Regions from separate parts of the Paenibacillus sp. MDV22-iso6 genome, predicted to be linked through region 2. Evidence: riboswitches for the same ligand, from Rfam matches in the RefSeq annotation. Region 2 holds a riboswitch; each other region holds the start of a gene.
The links. A riboswitch is a leader RNA that binds a small molecule or an ion and turns the genes downstream of it on or off. The one in region 2 is predicted to bind cyclic di-AMP.
Positions count from the first base shown of each region.

Region 1: linked by a shared signal. The riboswitch ahead of AC4PM4_RS30215 (C40 family peptidase) and the one ahead of AC4PM4_RS24205 (3D domain-containing protein) in region 2 are both predicted to bind cyclic di-AMP.
Region 3: linked by a shared signal. The riboswitch ahead of AC4PM4_RS16560 (C40 family peptidase) and the one ahead of AC4PM4_RS24205 (3D domain-containing protein) in region 2 are both predicted to bind cyclic di-AMP.

Region 1 is NZ_JBZVDZ010000018.1:25,477-31,529, forward strand. Features, by position in the region: gene AC4PM4_RS30195 (transglycosylase domain-containing protein) at 1-929, shown strand, start outside; gene AC4PM4_RS30200 (YwhD family protein) at 1,073-1,576, opposite strand; gene AC4PM4_RS30205 (M1 family metallopeptidase) at 1,679-3,670, shown strand; gene AC4PM4_RS30210 (hypothetical protein) at 3,681-4,523, shown strand; cyclic di-AMP (ydaO/yuaA leader) riboswitch at 4,776-4,913, shown strand; gene AC4PM4_RS30215 (C40 family peptidase) at 4,917-5,387, shown strand; gene AC4PM4_RS30220 (GNAT family N-acetyltransferase) at 5,787-6,053, shown strand, end outside.
Region 2 is NZ_JBZVDZ010000009.1:107,228-113,280, forward strand. Features, by position in the region: gene AC4PM4_RS24180 (DUF4178 domain-containing protein) at 1-393, opposite strand, end outside; gene AC4PM4_RS24185 (DUF350 domain-containing protein) at 417-818, opposite strand; gene AC4PM4_RS24190 (PspA/IM30 family protein) at 914-1,585, opposite strand; gene lpdD (prenylated flavin chaperone LpdD) at 1,715-2,059, opposite strand; gene AC4PM4_RS24200 (polysaccharide deacetylase family protein) at 2,207-2,995, shown strand; gene AC4PM4_RS24205 (3D domain-containing protein) at 3,128-3,796, opposite strand; cyclic di-AMP (ydaO/yuaA leader) riboswitch at 3,799-3,995, opposite strand; gene AC4PM4_RS24210 (amino acid ABC transporter ATP-binding protein) at 4,281-5,003, opposite strand; gene AC4PM4_RS24215 (ABC transporter substrate-binding protein/permease) at 4,990-6,053, opposite strand, start outside.
Region 3 is NZ_JBZVDZ010000005.1:363,163-369,215, reverse strand. Features, by position in the region: gene AC4PM4_RS16585 (YkvI family membrane protein) at 1-1,002, opposite strand, end outside; gene AC4PM4_RS16580 (xanthine phosphoribosyltransferase) at 1,207-1,788, shown strand; gene AC4PM4_RS16575 (hypothetical protein) at 1,887-2,216, shown strand; gene AC4PM4_RS16570 (hypothetical protein) at 2,340-2,558, shown strand; gene AC4PM4_RS16565 (carboxymuconolactone decarboxylase family protein) at 2,676-3,005, shown strand; gene AC4PM4_RS16560 (C40 family peptidase) at 3,110-3,574, opposite strand; cyclic di-AMP (ydaO/yuaA leader) riboswitch at 3,580-3,711, opposite strand; gene pelA (pectate lyase) at 4,125-5,084, shown strand; tRNA gene AC4PM4_RS16550 (tRNA-Leu) at 5,202-5,285, shown strand; gene AC4PM4_RS16545 (X2-like carbohydrate binding domain-containing protein) at 5,616-6,053, shown strand, end outside.

The sequences.
Region 1 (6,053 bases), on a different contig from region 2:
CGTCCATGTTTAAAAGCGAGCCGACTTTGTTTCATTATGACAATGATCGCAAAACCTATAAACCCGGCAACTTCGGGGATAAGTATTTAGGTGAGATTGATTTAAGACAGGCGATCGCCGCTTCGGACAACATCTATGCGGTAAATACGATTATGCAGATTGGACCTGAACAAGTGGTGAAGATGGCCAAGAATCTAGGGATTACGAGCAACATGAGCCCGGTACCCTCCCTTGCACTCGGCACCTCGCCAGTTAGTCCATTGGAGATGGCTTCAGCATTTTCCGCTATTGCCGCAAGTGGACAGCGGACACCTCCTGTAGCCATTCTGCAAGTGACGGATGCCGCAGGACGAGTAATCTATGAAGCACCTCAGACCAAGGCCGAGAAGGTCGTTGAACCCGCTGCCGCTTATGTATTAACACGCTTGATGGAAAGTGTGTTCGAAAATGGAGGTACGGGTAATCGGGTATCTGCAACGATTAAACGGCCTGTCGCCGGCAAAACGGGGACGACCAATACGGATGCTTGGCTAGTCGGCTTCACTCCAGAGCTCTCAACGGCTGTCTGGGTCGGTTACGATCAAGGCAAAGCCATTTCCACATCCGACGGGCGTCGTGCGGCACCCATGTTCGCCCAGTTTACGGAACAGGCCCTCGCCAGTGTTCCACCGAAGATTTTTACTGTACCGGATAACGTCGTCAGTGTATATATCGATCCCGAATCCGGCAAACTGGCTGGCAATGGCTGCGCCGAGAAACGGCTGGAAGTTTTTATTGATGGCACGGAACCGACCGAGGTCTGCCGCAGCGCTTCAGACGATTCGGGTTCAGAGAAAGATAAAGACACTCGAGAAGTGCAAAACCAGCAGGGAATACAGGAAGAGAAGCATTCATGGTGGAAGGATTTCAAACGCTGGTGGGTGGAATAACCAAAGTGACGTAAATACGTAATGACGTAATTGCGTCATTACCCGTAAAATTCAATTTAGCATAAAAGCAAAAGCCCCGAACCGATCATCTCGGTCACGGGGCTTTTGCTTCTTCTTTTTGAACAGCTTGAAACATTCATTAATTAGGCAAGCGCTTCTTTCAATTCATCCGGAGAAGCGTTCCACCATTCTTCGTTATGCGTAGTCAGCAACGTCTTGAGTGCCGCGCGATCCTCAGGTCCAAGATCATCCAGCATGAACCGGCGCTTCATGGCATAATCCATGCGATTCACATGATCGGCAAGCAGTTTCCATCCACGACGCGCTTCTGTATCAATCCACATCTCACACGCAGTTGCTCCACCATAGAACTGCCCCTGTTCGTTACGGTCCACAGCTACCCATACTAGCCATACTTGGCGTCCATTGGGCACATCCTCACGATTAGTCGAGAACTTGATATTGCGCTCCACTTTGCTCTTCGCATGCATCGCGCCCACATCAATCTTTGCTTCACCGTTATCAATAATAACGGGGGAAAGGTTATTCAGATCAATGGAGCCTGCACCGAAACCTTTGTGTTTGCTCTTTGCACTAACGATATTCAAGGCAATCTGTTTTTTGCCGTTCTGCTCGTTTTGGTCCATGTTTTATAGCCTCCAAGGGTTGATACAAATATTTTAACTAATAATCGCCCCAATGCAAACATATACATGCTGTAGATGCTTGTCAACGGGAGGTATTTAACGATGATTCCACGACGCGCCAAGAGCTGGCTCACCGCAATTATAGCCCTGTGTGTAGTTGCCGGGGGGATATGGCTTGGTCTGGGCTCCACACGCTCCATTCAATCTGACTTGCCTGCGCTCGCCCCGGAATCGGGCAAGCCTACGGCACCCGTCAAAACCCAAACATCTCCGGAAAGTATACAGACACCTACCGCTGAAGTGTTCAGCAACCGCGTAGTGGAATATCACATGGATGTGAAGCTGGTAGACGGGAATGTACTGCAAGGGACTCAGACGATCACCTGGACACATCCAGGTAAGAAAACCGTCAGCGAGCTTTATTTTCACATGTATCCCAATGCCTTCTCTTCTGCCGACACCACTTTTATGAAAGAATCCGGAGGGAAACTTCGAGGTGATGTCATGCCCACGAACGGTTACGGTTCCATGCATATTACAGAAATGAAAACAGAGGATGGGCTTTCTCTCTTACATCGGATGCAGTATGTGCAACCGGATGACGGAAACATGAAAGATACTAGCCTCATTAAGGTACGGCTGCCCAAACCCGTTAAAGGCGGTGAAAGCATCACGCTTCACACCCGATTTGAGGTCAAGCTACCGAAAATTTTTGCCCGCATGGGAACAGCAGATAATTTCGTTATGGCAGGTCAGTGGTTCCCTAAACTTAGCGTATATGAGCCAGTAGGCACACGAGGTCAAACGACCGAAGGCTGGAATCTGCATCAGTATCACGGTAATTCAGAGTTTTACGCCGATTTTGGTATCTATAGTGTGCGTATTCGGGTACCGGAAACATACAAAGTAGCTGCTACTGGATTCCCAACCCAGCAAGCGGTTGTGAAGAACGGCGAAAAAGTATATCAGTTCTATGCCGATGATGTGCATGATTTTGCCTGGTCAGCCTCTCCTGATTTTGTTTATGCAGAAGAACCCTTCTCTGCTCCCAATGTGCCAGGCGTACGAATCAAGCTGTATCTCGACCCTGCTCATGAGGATCTGAAGGAACGTTATTTCTACGCCGCCAAAGCAGCGCTATCCAATTATAGCAAGTGGTTTGGCCCTTATCCGTATTCCACACTGTCCATCGTTGTCCCGCCCAAATCAGGGAATGGCGCAGGGGGAATGGAATACCCTACCTTGGTCACCGCCTTCGGTGCAGATGATTCTGCTCCTGGCTACGATCTGGAACGCACGGTTGTGCACGAGATTGGGCATCAGTATTTTTACGGCATGGTCGCGAGTAATGAATTTGAAGAGGCTTGGCTGGACGAAGGATTCACCTCCTATGCAGAAGACAAAGTAATGGAACAGGAATACGGACTTATCCCGAATCTGCCCGTACAAGCTGGTCTCATTACTTCTCCAGCTTCACTGACACAGGACTCCTGGAAGTTTGATTCCCAGAATCAATATGCAGCAAACGTATACACACGAGGCAAGCTTGTATTACTTGGAATAGAACAACAGGTTGGTGCTAAAACGATGGAGCGTATTCTCTCGACCTATGTGAATAAATACCGCTTTAAACACCCTACTTCGTCTGATTTTCAAAAGGTCGTGGAACAAGTGACGCGTACATCCTGGACCGATTATTTTAATCAGTATGTATACGGCGATGGCATGGCTGACTTTGCAGTGGAAAAGATCGCAATCAATCCTATCCTGAAAGACGGCCAAACGTTGTACGAGTCATCGGTTACATTGCAGAAAAAAGGGAGTGAATATAAGAAGGTTCCTGTTCGAATTATGTTCGAAGATGGGAAAACCATGACGAAAGAATGGGATGGTAGCGAGGAGCGCATTACCTACAAACTGACCTATACTTCCCCTGTTTCCTGGGCTATGACTGATCCGCTATACACGATTGTGCTGGAGAACCATCATATGAACAATTTTCTGAAAGCCGGACTGGATGAGCCAACTAAATCCCGCTGGAGCATGAGCGCAACCAAAATTATAGAAGCCATATTCGGAAGTCTGTCATGGTGAGGTGGATACAGTGAAAGCGAAAATACGTGAAGGCTGGTTTCTCGTCCGTCAGCATATGTTCATTGCGGCACTCTTATTTCTCTATCAATTAGTATGGGGATACTTTCTTTATCGAATGGTGCAGTCAGCTGTGGTTCCGCTGCTCCTGCGTTATCCTGACCCTGATACAGGGGAACTCAGTACGATTTTATTTAAAATGGAGAGCCAACTCGGTCTGACAACGAATCCGGAGGTTCACCGCTATTTATGGATTTTAGGGGCTATGCTGCTGATACGGATTCTGATTAGCCCACTCATTCAGGCAGGGCTGCTCTACTCGCTCCAGCATTATAACCATTCGGAAGAGCGCATTCCATTCATTCGCGGTATCAAAAATTTATGGAAACCGATGCTGTTGCTCCACACCATTCGGACTATATTACTGCTGCTACCCGCTTATTGGCTCGCGCCAAAGCTCTATTCCATCTTTATGGAAGGTTTTCATTCCCTCCATCTGCTCTTGCCTGGTATTCCCTATGTTGCTGGTTGGATTGTATACGGGTGGGTTATCCATCATGTCCTACTGTACATGCAGTTTGGTATCTCAGCTCCCGATGGGGAAGGCGGAGCACGTGGTACGTTTCAAGCTATATGGATTGCACTACGCCAAGTCATCACTCTAATCGGCATTGCTGTCCTGCTGGGCGGCCTTCATCTGTTGGTCTTTGGTGCCTTTACTTCAGCTTCATGGTTACTAACCGGCTTAACTGGTCTTATACTACAACAAACGTATCCACTTGCCCGGTGCTTGCTGAGCCTGTGGAAAATATGTGCCCATTTCCGCCTATGGCAGTCCAACTCGGTCAAAGATTAAATTAAACGGTTAAAAACGGTTACCATCTCTATGTAAAGTTGTATTCTTCAAATGCCGTTAAACAAGCAAACCTCGACCTTTCCCCGTCAAAGGTCGAGGGTTTTTTTGTTAATTTTGTTGTTAAACGTTGCCAAAGTGATATACCTCTGTTACAATAATCGCAGTGAGTTTTTAGTAACAACTTTGTAATCTTTACCTTCATATTTGTAACTACTTAAAATTTAATCGTCATTTCTTGATTTCGCAGGTGCATAACTAGCATAGCCAAATTCCTAGCACCTGGGAAGCGGGGGAACCAGTTATGGGTGAATTGATCTTGCAACAGAGGGATCATAGGGGACCTTCAACCGAATCCTTAAGCTAACCTCGCAGGCATTGGAAGGGGTATATCTCTTGTTTAAGAAGAAATTAACCGCAGCTGTACTCAGCCTCACATTCGCATTATCGCTTGGAGCAGGCAGCGCATTCGCAGATTCGAAAATGGACCAAGTTATTGATTCAGCAATGGGGACTACATACAAAAGCGGAGGAACAACGCTTAACGGCTTTGACTGCTCTGGATTCACAAGTTATGTATTCGACAAGCTGGGCATTGATCTGGCTCGCCAATCGAGTTCACAATTCGACATGGGTGATTCGGTATCCCGGATGGAAATGAGACCAGGTGATCTGGTATTCTTCAATACAACGGGCAAAGGGGTCTCGCACGTAGGGATCTTTGTAGGGAATGGGAAGTTTGCACACTCCTCTTCTTCCAAAGGAGTTACAATTAGCGAATTAAGCGAAAGCTATTGGGCCAACCGCTATGTTGGCGCTAAACGTATTATGAGCACGGACGCATATGAGACATTGGCCATTGAATAGGGACAAGCCGAGCAACGTCATGCTGTAACAATAACTTTACTGTAACGAAGCATAATAGAACCGTCTGGTACATTCTCCGCAGGAATGTTATCCGGCGGTTTTTTTGTGCTTCGTTTCCTTAACATATTCGGGATAGCTATCAAACCTAATTTTAACTTTTTTTAAAGCTATTTTTCATTGCTTCGCCCGTGCTCTTATAATGTTTTTACCCATCCCACTATAATATAAACGAAATTACCGGAACTTTTGTTTCACTTTTTTTCAAAAACGAGGACTTGCCAAATGAACGCCTCTTTTGTAGAGTGAAAACAAGCTTAGATATGGAATGACATATGTATATGTATATGGACAAATCAAAATCATTATAGCTTGTTCACAATGAGAGGAGCGTGCAGTTGTATGGATGAAGCCCCTGTGACGTTTCACGTTGTGCCCATGCAAGAAGAACACGCGGAACTAATCTGCGATTGGCAGTATGACCCGCCTTATAATATTTATAGCTGGCTGCCCTGGGAGCAGATGAAAGCACTTGAAGTGGAATTCGGCGATCCCAAGCTACGGAAAGAACAATATGCGGTGGTGCTGGGAGAGGATCAGCAGATTTGCGGTTTTGCTCAGTACTTCCCTCTTGAAGGTGTAACCCGCATCGGACTTGGCATGCACCCC
Region 2 (6,053 bases):
TTGCCATACTAATTGTTCCCCAGCCTGACCATAGGGTGTCCTGCCTGCAGTGGTTACCATTCCTCCGTATTCTTCCTCCAGATGATACGCACGTCCATCCAGATCCAGCAATGTGGGCACCTCATCCGGTGCATCGAGACGGCCATCAATGGGTGTATAGAGGGCATACCGGGTCATTTCCCGTTCTTCAATATGCAAATGTCGGATTGCCGTACCATCCTGCAACGTGAGGACAGCCGCATTCCGCGCTCGATGATGTACCCGCCCAACCACTTCATAGGTGACCAGCGAAACCTCACAGATATCACCTGGTGCCAGCTGAAGCATTGTTTTCTCTGCCTTAGGCGGTTCAGGTTTGGCTATTATTCCTTTAATCCGTTTCCACACACTCATACCCATTACTCCTGTTCTTTATCTTATAAACAAGCTGCAATAATTAATGCGCCCACGATATGTAGTGCACCCGAGAACAAACCGTAACCTGTCTTGCCCTGCTGTATTCCCGTATCCAGATCCAGGTTGGCCCATCTCCGAATCATAAAGTGAACCACACTCTCCAGAATTAGCAAAATGATAAATGAAACAACGGATACCAGCAACGCTTCTCCAAGATGACCCGCTGTCGAAATGGAGGTGGCGAGTACATATCCCTGAGCAAACAGCTTCATAACCATACGTGTTGTAACGGCCATATTGCCTGCCTTCACTTCGGCAAAATCCTTATACTTCGTGAACAAAGAATCCACATACATTAAGACAAACAGCAAAACCGAACCCGATAACGTCCAGACCAGCATTGCCAAAATGTTCAAATCCATTTACATAGCCCCCACATCTCAACATGAACCGCAATTAAAAGCGAAGGAGAAACGCTGGTCTCTCCTCCGCTGGTGCCCCTGCTTGCTTACAAGGTTTAGTTCTTATTTTCGTATTGCTTCATCAATGCTGCCAGTTCATCCTCAACAGCCTGATCCTTGCCCAGCTTCTCGAACTCATCATCCAGCGATTTTCCTTTGGACGACATCTCATTGCTAGCTTCAGCCTGAGCTTCCATCTGCATCATTTTTTCTTCCATACGCTTCATGCCGGCACTTGCAGTATCGGAGCCAAATCCGTTCAGCGCCTTGTTGATTTCGGTTTGAGCTTTTGCAGCGTTGTAGCGCGCAACCAATGTTTCACGTTTATTTTTCATTTGGGTCAATTGTTTGCGCATTTCGTCCAGCTTGCCACGAAGGTTATCGGCAGAAGCCTTGTTTTGATCATAGCTTGTTTTGTATTCAGCCATCTTCTCTTCAGCCACTTTTTTCTCTTCCAGTGCCCGACGAGCCAAATCCATATTCTGTGCACGCGCTGCTGTATGTGCTTGCTCCTCACGTTTCTTCACGAGAGCTTCCTGTTCTTCGAACAGCTGCTTGAATTTCTTCTCAATAGCGATCTGTGCAGCAACAGCTTTCTCCGCATCTTCCAGATCTTCCTGCATATCTCGGATATATTGATCCGTCATCTTGATCGGATCTTCTGCCTTGTCAATAATAGAGTTAATGTTAGACATTGTTAAATCGCGCAATCGTTTGAAAATGGACATTATGGTATTCCTCCTAGTCGATAGTTCATCCTTGTATATAAACATACATACGTGGCAATGTTCTACTCGTTTCAATTTTAACAAAAAAAATCATAAAAAACGATTTTAGCCTACTTAGCGTCCATCGAACTATTGAATCAGTTGACTAGTTTGGCACAGCTCCTCATCAAGCAGCTTCTCTGCAGTCTGCACAATCTCATCAATCTGCATGCGCGTAATTGCATCAAAGTGAATCCCCATAATCACGGTCACGGTTACTTTTAAATGTAGGGCGGCCTTACGTGCGAGCCTTTCACACAGCTCTTGCTCTTTATGCCCCGGAATATGCATCGTAGCCCCGCTTACCCGCTCACGGTCCGGATAAAAGGTTGCTACTGCTCCAATATGTGATCTGCCTCCAGTTACCATAAACACCTTGTCTTCCCCTGCCTCAATCACCTGTAAACGAACGGAATTTAAATCGTATGTACTCATCCTGCTCCACCTGTCCTTTTCTATATATATGGTGGAATTATGGCTCCGATTTAATGAATCAGCAATGAAACATCTCACAATATGCATAAATACGGATGGCCCCGGGCATACCAAAGAGAACGCAATTTGGGAAAAGGAGGCACTAACATGCGTATACGCCTCATAATGTTATCCATCATGGTCATTCTTCTGGGGGGAAGTTACGCTCCTGCTCAGTTATGGGCTTCTTCAAGTCCGCAAACCGAACCTGCTTCGAAGTCTGATTCTTCCGAAGAAGAACAGTTGACTCTGGGACAGCTCAGACAAAAATATGCGGATACGTTCAAAACCAATGGCCCCTCAACAAAAAAGGTCGCTCTGACTTTTGATGACGTACCTGATCCACGGTTCACCCCGCAGGTACTGGATATTCTAAAAAAATACAAGGTACGGGCTACATTTTTCATTGTGGGAAATCGCGCTGAGAAACATCCGGATTTAGTGAAACGCATGGTGAAGGAAGGGCATATTGTTGGCAATCACAGCTACAATCACCCGGAGTTCAGTAAATTGTCCATGAATGCATTTCGCAAACAAATCTTACATACCGGAGATATTATTCGTAATCTGGCGGGCTACACTCCCAAAATGATTCGTCCACCTTATGGCGACATTAATGAGCAACAGCTGCAATGGGCGGCCAAACAACATTACAGCATTGTGAATTGGAACGTCGATTCCCTGGACTGGAAGGGCCTCTCCAAAGAGGAAGTCAAACAAAACATCCTGTCGGCCGTTAAACCAGGTTCCATTGTTCTGCAACATGCAGGAGGCGGTGTCGGATCGAAGCTGAGTGGTACCATCGAGGCGTTGCCTGAAGTTATCGAGGAATTGCGAAACCGCGGGTACGAGCTGGTGACTTTGGACGAAATGCTGGAACTGCCAAAGGGTAAATAGGTCAAGATCCCTGAAGTTGGATATTCAAAAGGGTGTTCTTCCATCACATTATTGTGATGGAAGAACACCCTTTATTGTTTAATTTAGATATAGTTGGAGTCACATATGATGATGTGCAGCTACGCTTTGATTTTATTTCAAAATGTAAAGTTCAACATCCTGAATACCAAATGTGCTCACGGATTGCTTGCTGCCAGGAATAAAGATATCGATCTTGTGACCTTTAATGGCACTACCCACATCACGAGCCGTTGCGACAAATGCCTGTTTTGGCAGTCCGGGATGTGTATGACCTGTCACCAGTACCTTTGTACCCAATGGAATGATACTCGGGTCTACTGCAATGGTACCCAATTCAAGCGGATTACCGAAGTAATCCACAGCACCCCATCCTCCATTTTCGGAAGCGTCTGCGGAGTATGCTGTTGCTTTGACGTCGACAGCTTTGCTGTAATCAAACGTTTTACCCCAGGCTTGTACAACTTTACTATCTGCATTAACGTCAAGGCTTGCGGCAGTTACCGTTTTGGCCTCCGTTTTAGCTGCTGCAGCAGAAGCTGTGTTCGTTGTTTTACCAGGGATCGTAATTTTCAAACCACCATAAATGTTGTAAGCTGAAATGTCATTGTTAGCTTTAATAAGAGCGTTAAGTCCAACTCCATATTGTTTGGATAAGGTGTAGAAGGTATCCCCCTCTTTGGCCACATGAACTGAATCAGCATGAGCCGGAACGGCCTGAATGAGCATTGCTGCTGTCAGCAAAGCTGTTGCTGTTTTGGCTATACGTTTCTTGTTAATCATGGTCTTCCTCCCTCATTATGCCTGCGAAGTTAGTTGTCGGATTCGGATGGAGGAAACCACCCTATAGGTTCAATTACATTAATAATTTATGTAGCCCTAATTCACCCCAAGCCGTGTGCAAATGATTCTTCCCCAAGCACACTCTGCATCGTTACATCCCCCACACTCCCAACTCCGGAAGTTTCGGCAGGAACAAATATATCACAACTTTGTAACCAAGAGTCGTAGTAAATGTTACCATCTGGCTAATTCACTTCAATATTTTTGCTGAATTCAAGCGACTTTTTCAAAAAAATGTCTATTTGAGCTTATATCGTTGATGACAGAAACGTTACTTTTTATGTAAATCCGTGCGTATTCACACGCAACAAAACAATCCCTGCCGACAGGTCGCCGACAGGGATCTATGAGGGAATAAGAATTCTCATCCACAGTATATATTTTGCATTTTCATCCAATTCATCCTAATGATGACTCGGATGTATTAGAGCACTTTAGCAAGGAAGTCACGTGTACGTGCATGCTTAGGCTCACCAAACACTTCAGCAGGTGTTCCTTCTTCTACAATAACCCCACCATCCATAAACAGGATGCGGTCCCCTACTTCGCGTGCGAAGCCCATCTCATGCGTTACAATAACCATGGTCATGCCGCCCTCTGCAAGCCGCTTCATGACATCCAGTACTTCACCGACCATTTCAGGGTCCAGTGCTGAAGTAGGCTCGTCAAACAGCATGACATGCGGCTGCATCGCAAGCGCTCTTGCAATAGCGATCCGTTGTTTCTGTCCTCCGGACAGCTGATTAGGATAAGCGTCTTTTTTGTCAGACAGGCCAACCGTCTTCAGCAAATCTGCGCAGATTAGTTCCGCTTCCTGTGCAGATTGTTTTTTCACTTTAATGGGAGCAATCGTAATGTTCTGCTGCACCGTTTTGTGCGGGAACAGATTGAAATGCTGGAATACCATCCCCATTTTTTCACGAGTTGCATTAATGTTGTGTTTAGGGTCAGTGATCGAAACTCCCTCAAAGTCAATCTCACCGGAAGTAGGCTGCTCCAATAAGTTAAGACAGCGCAAAAAGGTACTTTTCCCCGATCCGGACGGACCGATGACCACGACAACCTCGCCTTTACCAATTGTTACGTTAATGCCCTTGAGCACATCGTTATTTCCATATGATTTGTGTAATTGTCTAACGTCTATCACTTGCACTCAACTTCCTTTCCAGTCGACCCAGCAGCTTGGACAAAATGAACGTCAGCACAAAGTAAATGGCCGCTGCAATCAGGAATGGATTCATTCCTTGGTACGTAATGTTTTTGACTACACTTGCCTGGTACATAATGTCCACCATACCAATAACCGAGATGATGGAAGATTCCTTGATAATGGTCACGAACTCATTACCGATCGCCGGCAACACCGCTTTAAACGCTTGTGGAAGCACGATGAAGCGCATTGCCGCACCTCTGCCCATTCCCAGGGAACGAGCTGCTTCCAACTGGCCTCGATCCACACCCTGTATACCAGCGCGGAAAATCTCGGCAAGATAGGCACCACTATTAATGGATAGTGTGATAATTCCCGCCTGAAGAGCCGAGAAATTAATTCCAAAGGTCAATGAAACACCGTAATAGATAATCATCAATTGCACCAGCATTGGCGTCCCACGAATGAGCTCAACATAAGCTGTTCCGATCCAGCGCAAAATGGCGATGTCATGCAGACGGAACAAACAGATGATCAGACCGATGATAACACCGAAAAATACACCAAGTGCAGAAAGCAGCAATGTGTACCCTAATCCCGTGGCATAAAAGCTTTTGTATTGCCAAAATACTTCAAAAATATTTTGTTTACTCTTCTCTGCCATCAACTGGCTTGCCTCGGTAACCAACTGATCGATTTTATTTTCGCTTTTCAGACGTTCGAGCGTTCCGTTCACTGCATTCAGCAATTCCGTATTGCCCTTACGAATCCCGATTGCCGCTTCGGCCTGCTCTTCATCCGGAATAGCCGGTGCTAATCCAATCACATCATCCAGATAACCGGCAGCCACCGTATCTTCAACGATCGCAGCATTTACACGATTGGTCTGCAATTGCAGCACGATATCAGATATTTTATCAAGTGCTGTCAGTTTTGCGCCTGGGATTCCCTGGCCAATCGTTTCCTGAATGGAGCCTTTTTGAACACCAATTTTTTCATTTTCCAGATCAGCCATGGTTGGATATTTATCTATATCCGCATTGCGAA
Region 3 (6,053 bases), on a different contig from region 2:
ACCCCAGACCAGTGCCAAACTGCCGAAAATGGGGTAAAGGATAGAGAGCAGGGAGCTGAACCCAAACTGGCTAAGCGAATAACATAGCAGCATGATAGCCAGTATGATTAGTTTGGGATGTACGTGGACATGCTGTCTGAGTTGGAGGGTCATTCCATAAATATCGGCTACAAATGTACTGAAGATTTCCATAAAAATCAGGGATACATAGATAGACTGGACTACCCATCCAAGTTGAAAGGCAATGCTGCCCATTGGAATTTCAAATTGCGTGATGCCAGGCATCTGGGCTGACATGGCGAAGTGGGCTGCCATAAGCATGAATCCTACACCAATCCCGCCCAGAACGCCGCCCCATTTCAGTACCTTTCGGCTGCGAATCTGATTCCCCACCGGAACAAGAACAGCTTGGGCAAGTGCCAGGTTGAATGAAGTATACAACAGAGGAGATAACCAGACCTGGATTGGATTGCTGTCCGTGGTTAATGTAATAAATCGGTTTGCGCCGGGATGATGTATGGTGCTGGTGATCATAAGCAGAGAGAGCAGGAGCATCATTGGCACTACGATACTGTTCATTTGCAGAATAGCCTGAATGCCCCGTCCAAGCAGCAGATATGTACCGATAAGGGTAACAATCAGTCCGGTCTGGTAATGAAGCCCCAGATGCTCTACAAAGACCGACCCTGCTCCGGCCAGCATGACACTGTTTACTCCGATGAGAATAAGAAGGGTAACCCAGGTAATCCAGTTTCCTGCTTTATGACCGAATAGATGCTTGTTGAGATCTTCGTATGAGCGCGAGCCGGTATCATGGGCAATCAGCATCATTTTTGTACCTAACCAGACAAAGAGCATGGTCGATAAGCCAATGGTAATGGTGGCCCATTTGCCATACTGGGTAAAAAACTGCAATATCTCCTGTCCTGTTGCAAAGCCGGCTCCTACTACCGTTCCAATGTATGTAAATGCGATCTGCAGCACCCGAAATGCCTGTTTCATGCGTTTCCCCTCTCAGGCCCCTGAATAGTTTGGACATGCGGGTGCCATGGTACAAGGTATGCTTGACCCATCAAAGTCATGACAATTGAAGTGTGACATAGGGTCATTTCTATGCTCTGGACAAGAGCAAAGGCAATTTCGCTTGAACTGATAGCCGGATCTATGATACTTTTACGTCATAGGATAGGCTTGGGAGGTCAAATTATGGAAGTATTGAAACAACGAATTTTACAAGAAGGTGTAGTCATGTCAGATCAGGTGCTGAAGCTGGATGGTCTGCTGAATCACCAGATTGATCCTGCATTGACGATGGAAATGGGACGTGAATTTGCCGCTCGTTTTCGTGAGAGTGGTGTAACTCGGGTCATTACAGTGGAGTCTTCCGGGATTCCGGTCGCCTTTGCTGCCGCACATGAACTGGGTGTTCCTCTGGTATTTGCCCGTCGCAAAAAAACACTTTTGGCTGACCCCGACGCCTACTGTGAAAGAGTACCTTCTTTTACGAAAGGGATCGTAACAGATATTATGGTGTCCCGTGAATATATTCATGAGAATGACCGTATTTTGTTTATTGACGATATCATTGCGAATGGCGATGCCGCTCGTGGTGTCATCAAAATTATCGAACGTTCGGGTGCGGAACTGGTCGGATTCGGTGTCGTGGTCGAAAAATGTTTTCAGGCCGGAGCGCGCACTATTCGTGAGCAGGGTATCCCGGTTGAAGCGTTGGTGCGCATTCGTTCACTGAACGATGGCACCGTGCAATTTGACGATAACGAATTGTGACTTTTTAAAGGAAAAAGTGCCTATTTTTATAACAATGCCTTTGCATGACCGCTGATTTCATTTATAATGGGGTTATGTTAGGGAGAGGAGGCAACACCATGGGTAACCAACCGGCAACAGAACAATTTTTTATTGATAAGCTGGCGGAATCGAAAGTACATTTTGAGCGTGCCCTGGATTGTAAACATACGGAATTCGATGACCTTTATCCCTATATGATTGAACATCCTCAATTTTTCTGGTACAAACGCTACGTTGCCTGGTCAGAATTGCTGACGATTGTAGGCTTGTGCGAAGAGTTGTCCTTCTCTTGGAAAGAACAATTTACACCGCATCAAGTGGAGTACCTTGAAGAACGTGTGATGTCCGCCAAAGTGCTTGATTTTTGGTTTGAGAAGAACGACAGCAAAGAGCACGCGCAGCGGTAACTTTCAGTCGGGACATACTTTCGAATGACATGACAGTCCAATACAGTCACGTGAGACCTAAATGACTTTTCATTTAGGTCTCTTTTTGTAAATAATTTTTTTGGGAAAGTAGGCGCCATAAATATGATCAGTGATGCACAATTGGATGCACTGCGTTTATCGGGTGAAAAAGTAAGGGTAGTACGGGACGAGATTCAGTCCAATGATGTGACAGGTATTGTAGTGGCTTGGGACGGGGAGCAGGTACTCATTCGCCGTCAGAATCGTCGTGTGGTCAAGCTTGATCGGAATTATCGATATCAATTGTTCAGCGAACCACGCGAGAGCCTGCTCGAAGAATAGGACATGCCTATTTAGGTTCATTTACCATGGATGTTTTGGCATAATTACACCTCTCGGGAGAGAAGATAGGTACAGTGAGAGCTTGTAACATATCAGCCGAGAGGATGTGCGGTAACCATGACACTGATGAATGATAAGGTTCATGCCTATAAAGATCAGATTGGTGAATTAAGCGATGTGCTACCAGCAGTGGTGAAGTCTTATCATGAGTTCACTGGAGAATGCTTTCAGGCAGGGGCGATTGATGCCAAGACCAAACAGCTGATTGCGCTGGGTATTGGACTGTTTGCGAACAATGAGGTATGTACGTTTTACCATGTGGAAGAGGCACGTGCCAAAGGAGCGACCGATCAGGAGATTATGGAGACGGTTGCTGTGGCTGGAGCGGTAGGCGGAGGCCATGCGCTGTCTCAGGGTGCAATGAGAGTACAGAAGGCTTTACATTAAGTATAGAAGTCTACAGCACACCGGATTTGTAAACAAAAGCCCCAAACAAAGAGGAGGTCCCGGATTCAACCGGAGCCTCCTCTTAGCGCTATATCAAATCAAACTTATATTTTGCCCAGCATTTTGTTATACATAAATTGTCCTGTTACCCGGCGTGCTGTTACGTAACGATCATTGAAGTAAGGATTGGATAATTGTGTGATGCTGACACCCTTGCTGCTTGAAGCATGAGCGAACTGTCCGCCCCCGATATATACACCTGTATGTGAAATGCCATTGCCCATCGTATTAAAGAATACCATGTCACCAGTACGCAGATTAGCTTTGGATACCGGAGTTCCGGCCTTAGCTTGTTGCTGGGAAGTGCGTGGTAATTCAATGCTATATTTGTTGAAAATATATCTCATAAATCCAGAGCAATCAAATCCGGCCATTGTTGTGCCGCCCCATTTGTAAGGTATGCCTGTCATGTTGTTAACGACGGTGTTGATACTGCTTGCCTCTGTGCTTGCTGCACCGGATGTAAGTAGAACTGCTGCTCCAAAAATGGAGATGATAAGCTTTTTCAAAATTTTTGTTCTCCCTTCGATGCCTACGGAGTTAGCTAAGGGTTCGGTAGAAGGTTCCCTATATTTCCTATGTATAAGAATAATTCACCCAAAATGGTTCCCCCGTTTTCAAACATGAAACTCGGCAAATGAATAATTAAGTTTTTGTAACCTTTTGAAACTATATTGCATAAATGCGAAAATGTCAAACCGATTTTGAACACTTCTTATCATCTCAATGTTAACGGAATTATCGCTATTTATGTAGAAATAACTCGAATATTGGGTTTTAATAGATGACAAAAAAGTAACTACTGTTTCAAATGGAGAAAAATTGGATAATTTATTGGCTTTCTCACATTTCGATTAGACGATACCTATAGGTTAAGACAAAGAATTTGTTACATATTGTTGCAATTATTGACAAAATTCATTGTTTTGCATAGAATTCTTTTTGTATAATCCACTTATTGGATGAAAAGAAATAGTTTGAGTTTAAAAACAAATATAAGGAGGGGAGACGCTCAAGGAAAACAGTTTGCAGAAAATGAATTGGGGAGTGTTCTAAACGATGTTGAAGGCACAAGCAAGGTTTGCATCTTTGGTAATGGCATGTACAATGATTTTCTCTGTTGTCGGAATGGTATTTCAGCCTGCTGCTAAGGTATCTGCTGCAGACGCATCTGGAACGACAGCAAGTATCTCAGATATTTTGAAGAATCAACGTCCTGACGGGGGATGGAAGAAGGATTACAAAGAAACAAGTGGTGAGTGGGCCAAATCTACGATTGATAATAAAGCTACATACTCAGAAATTAGAAGATTAGCCAAGGAATTTAAAAAGACAAATGATCCGCGATATTCGGCTGCTGCCATCAAAGGAATCAACTTTTTGTTAAATATGCAGTACTCCAATGGAGGATGGCCACAAGTATACCAGAGCTCAGGCTATCACAAACACATTACCTTCAACGACGATGCCATGATTAATGTCATGTACATGCTGGATGAAGTAGGTGCACGTAAAGGTGATTTCTCATTCATCGACAGCTCTCTTGCGGATCGCAGTAAAAAATCAGTTGCCAAAGGTGTAGATGCTATTCTCAATACACAGGTTGTAGCAAATGGTAAACTGACTGCATGGGGACAGCAGCATGATTCCAGCTCCCTAAAACCTGCAGGAGCAAGGATTTATGAAGTGCCTTCTCTAAGTGCTGGAGAGAGCAGTACGATTGTAAAGTTTTTGAAAACAAGACCGTCGAACTCGAAAATTAAGGTTTCCATTCAAGCGGCAGAAGCCTGGTTCAACAACGTGAAAATTACAGGATACAAGTATGTCAGAGAAAACGGAGATAGCAAACTCGTAGCTGATTCAGGTGCAGCGCCAATATGGGCACGTTTTTACGAAATTGGAACGGATAAACCGATCTTCGTAGGACGTGATGGGGTTTTGAAATACAAACTCAGCGATATCGATAAGGAAAGAAGAGGCGGGTATGCCTGGTATGGCAACTGGCCTTCAAAGATATAATTTATAAAAAGCTTTATCATTGAAACTGAAATTATATTTTTTTGTTGACACTAATTACCTGCACATGATATATTATCTCTTGTCGCCGCGATATAATTTCTCGGAGATAAGACATACGCGGTCGTGGCGGAATTGGCAGACGCGCACGGTTCAGGTCCGTGTGGGCTAACCCCCGTGGAGGTTCGAGTCCTCTCGACCGCATCATATGTAACACGAAAAAGGTTCCTAGAATGGCATTGCTGCCACTCTCGGAACCTTTTTTATTTGTTTACAGATTTTGATCTTTGCTTTTCCTGATTCTTTTCAACCCATTCCCTCGGCTTGAGCAAAGATGAAGTTTCCATTTGTTTATTTATCCATTAATGGAAATATGTTTGTTCTGCGACGGTTTGCCCCTATATTTCAGGTTAATTGTACGTAAAATACCGAATTGTACCTATCTTGGGAATGCCTCATCCACTATTCTCTTCTCGTGTGGAAGCGCTATCAACAGGAATTTGAATGACCAAATTCAGAGGGGGTAGGGATAATTTGAAACGAATCGGAAAAAGGATGGCAATGTGTTTCATGGTATTTATGATTGCGGCGGTGCAGTTCGGGATTATGGGAACGACAGGTAATGTGGCACAAGCAGCAGATAAGAGTCTGGCCCAAAAGCCGTATATGGGTTGGAGCAGTTACAGCATGCAGGTATATGACGGGCCGGGTAACTGGACATCGGCCGAGAGTATTAAGAAGCAATCGGACGCCATGCGTGAGAAGCTGCAAGCCCATGGATATGAATACATTAATATTGATGCTGGCTGGAACGGTGACGAAGATGAATACGGCCGTCCTATTCCGAGTACTGTTCTTTATCCAAATGGATTTCAGGAGGTCATTGATTACGTCCATAATAACGGACAGAAGATCGGAATCTATCTGATTCCGGGATTATCAATCACCGCCTATGATAAAAATCTTGAGGTT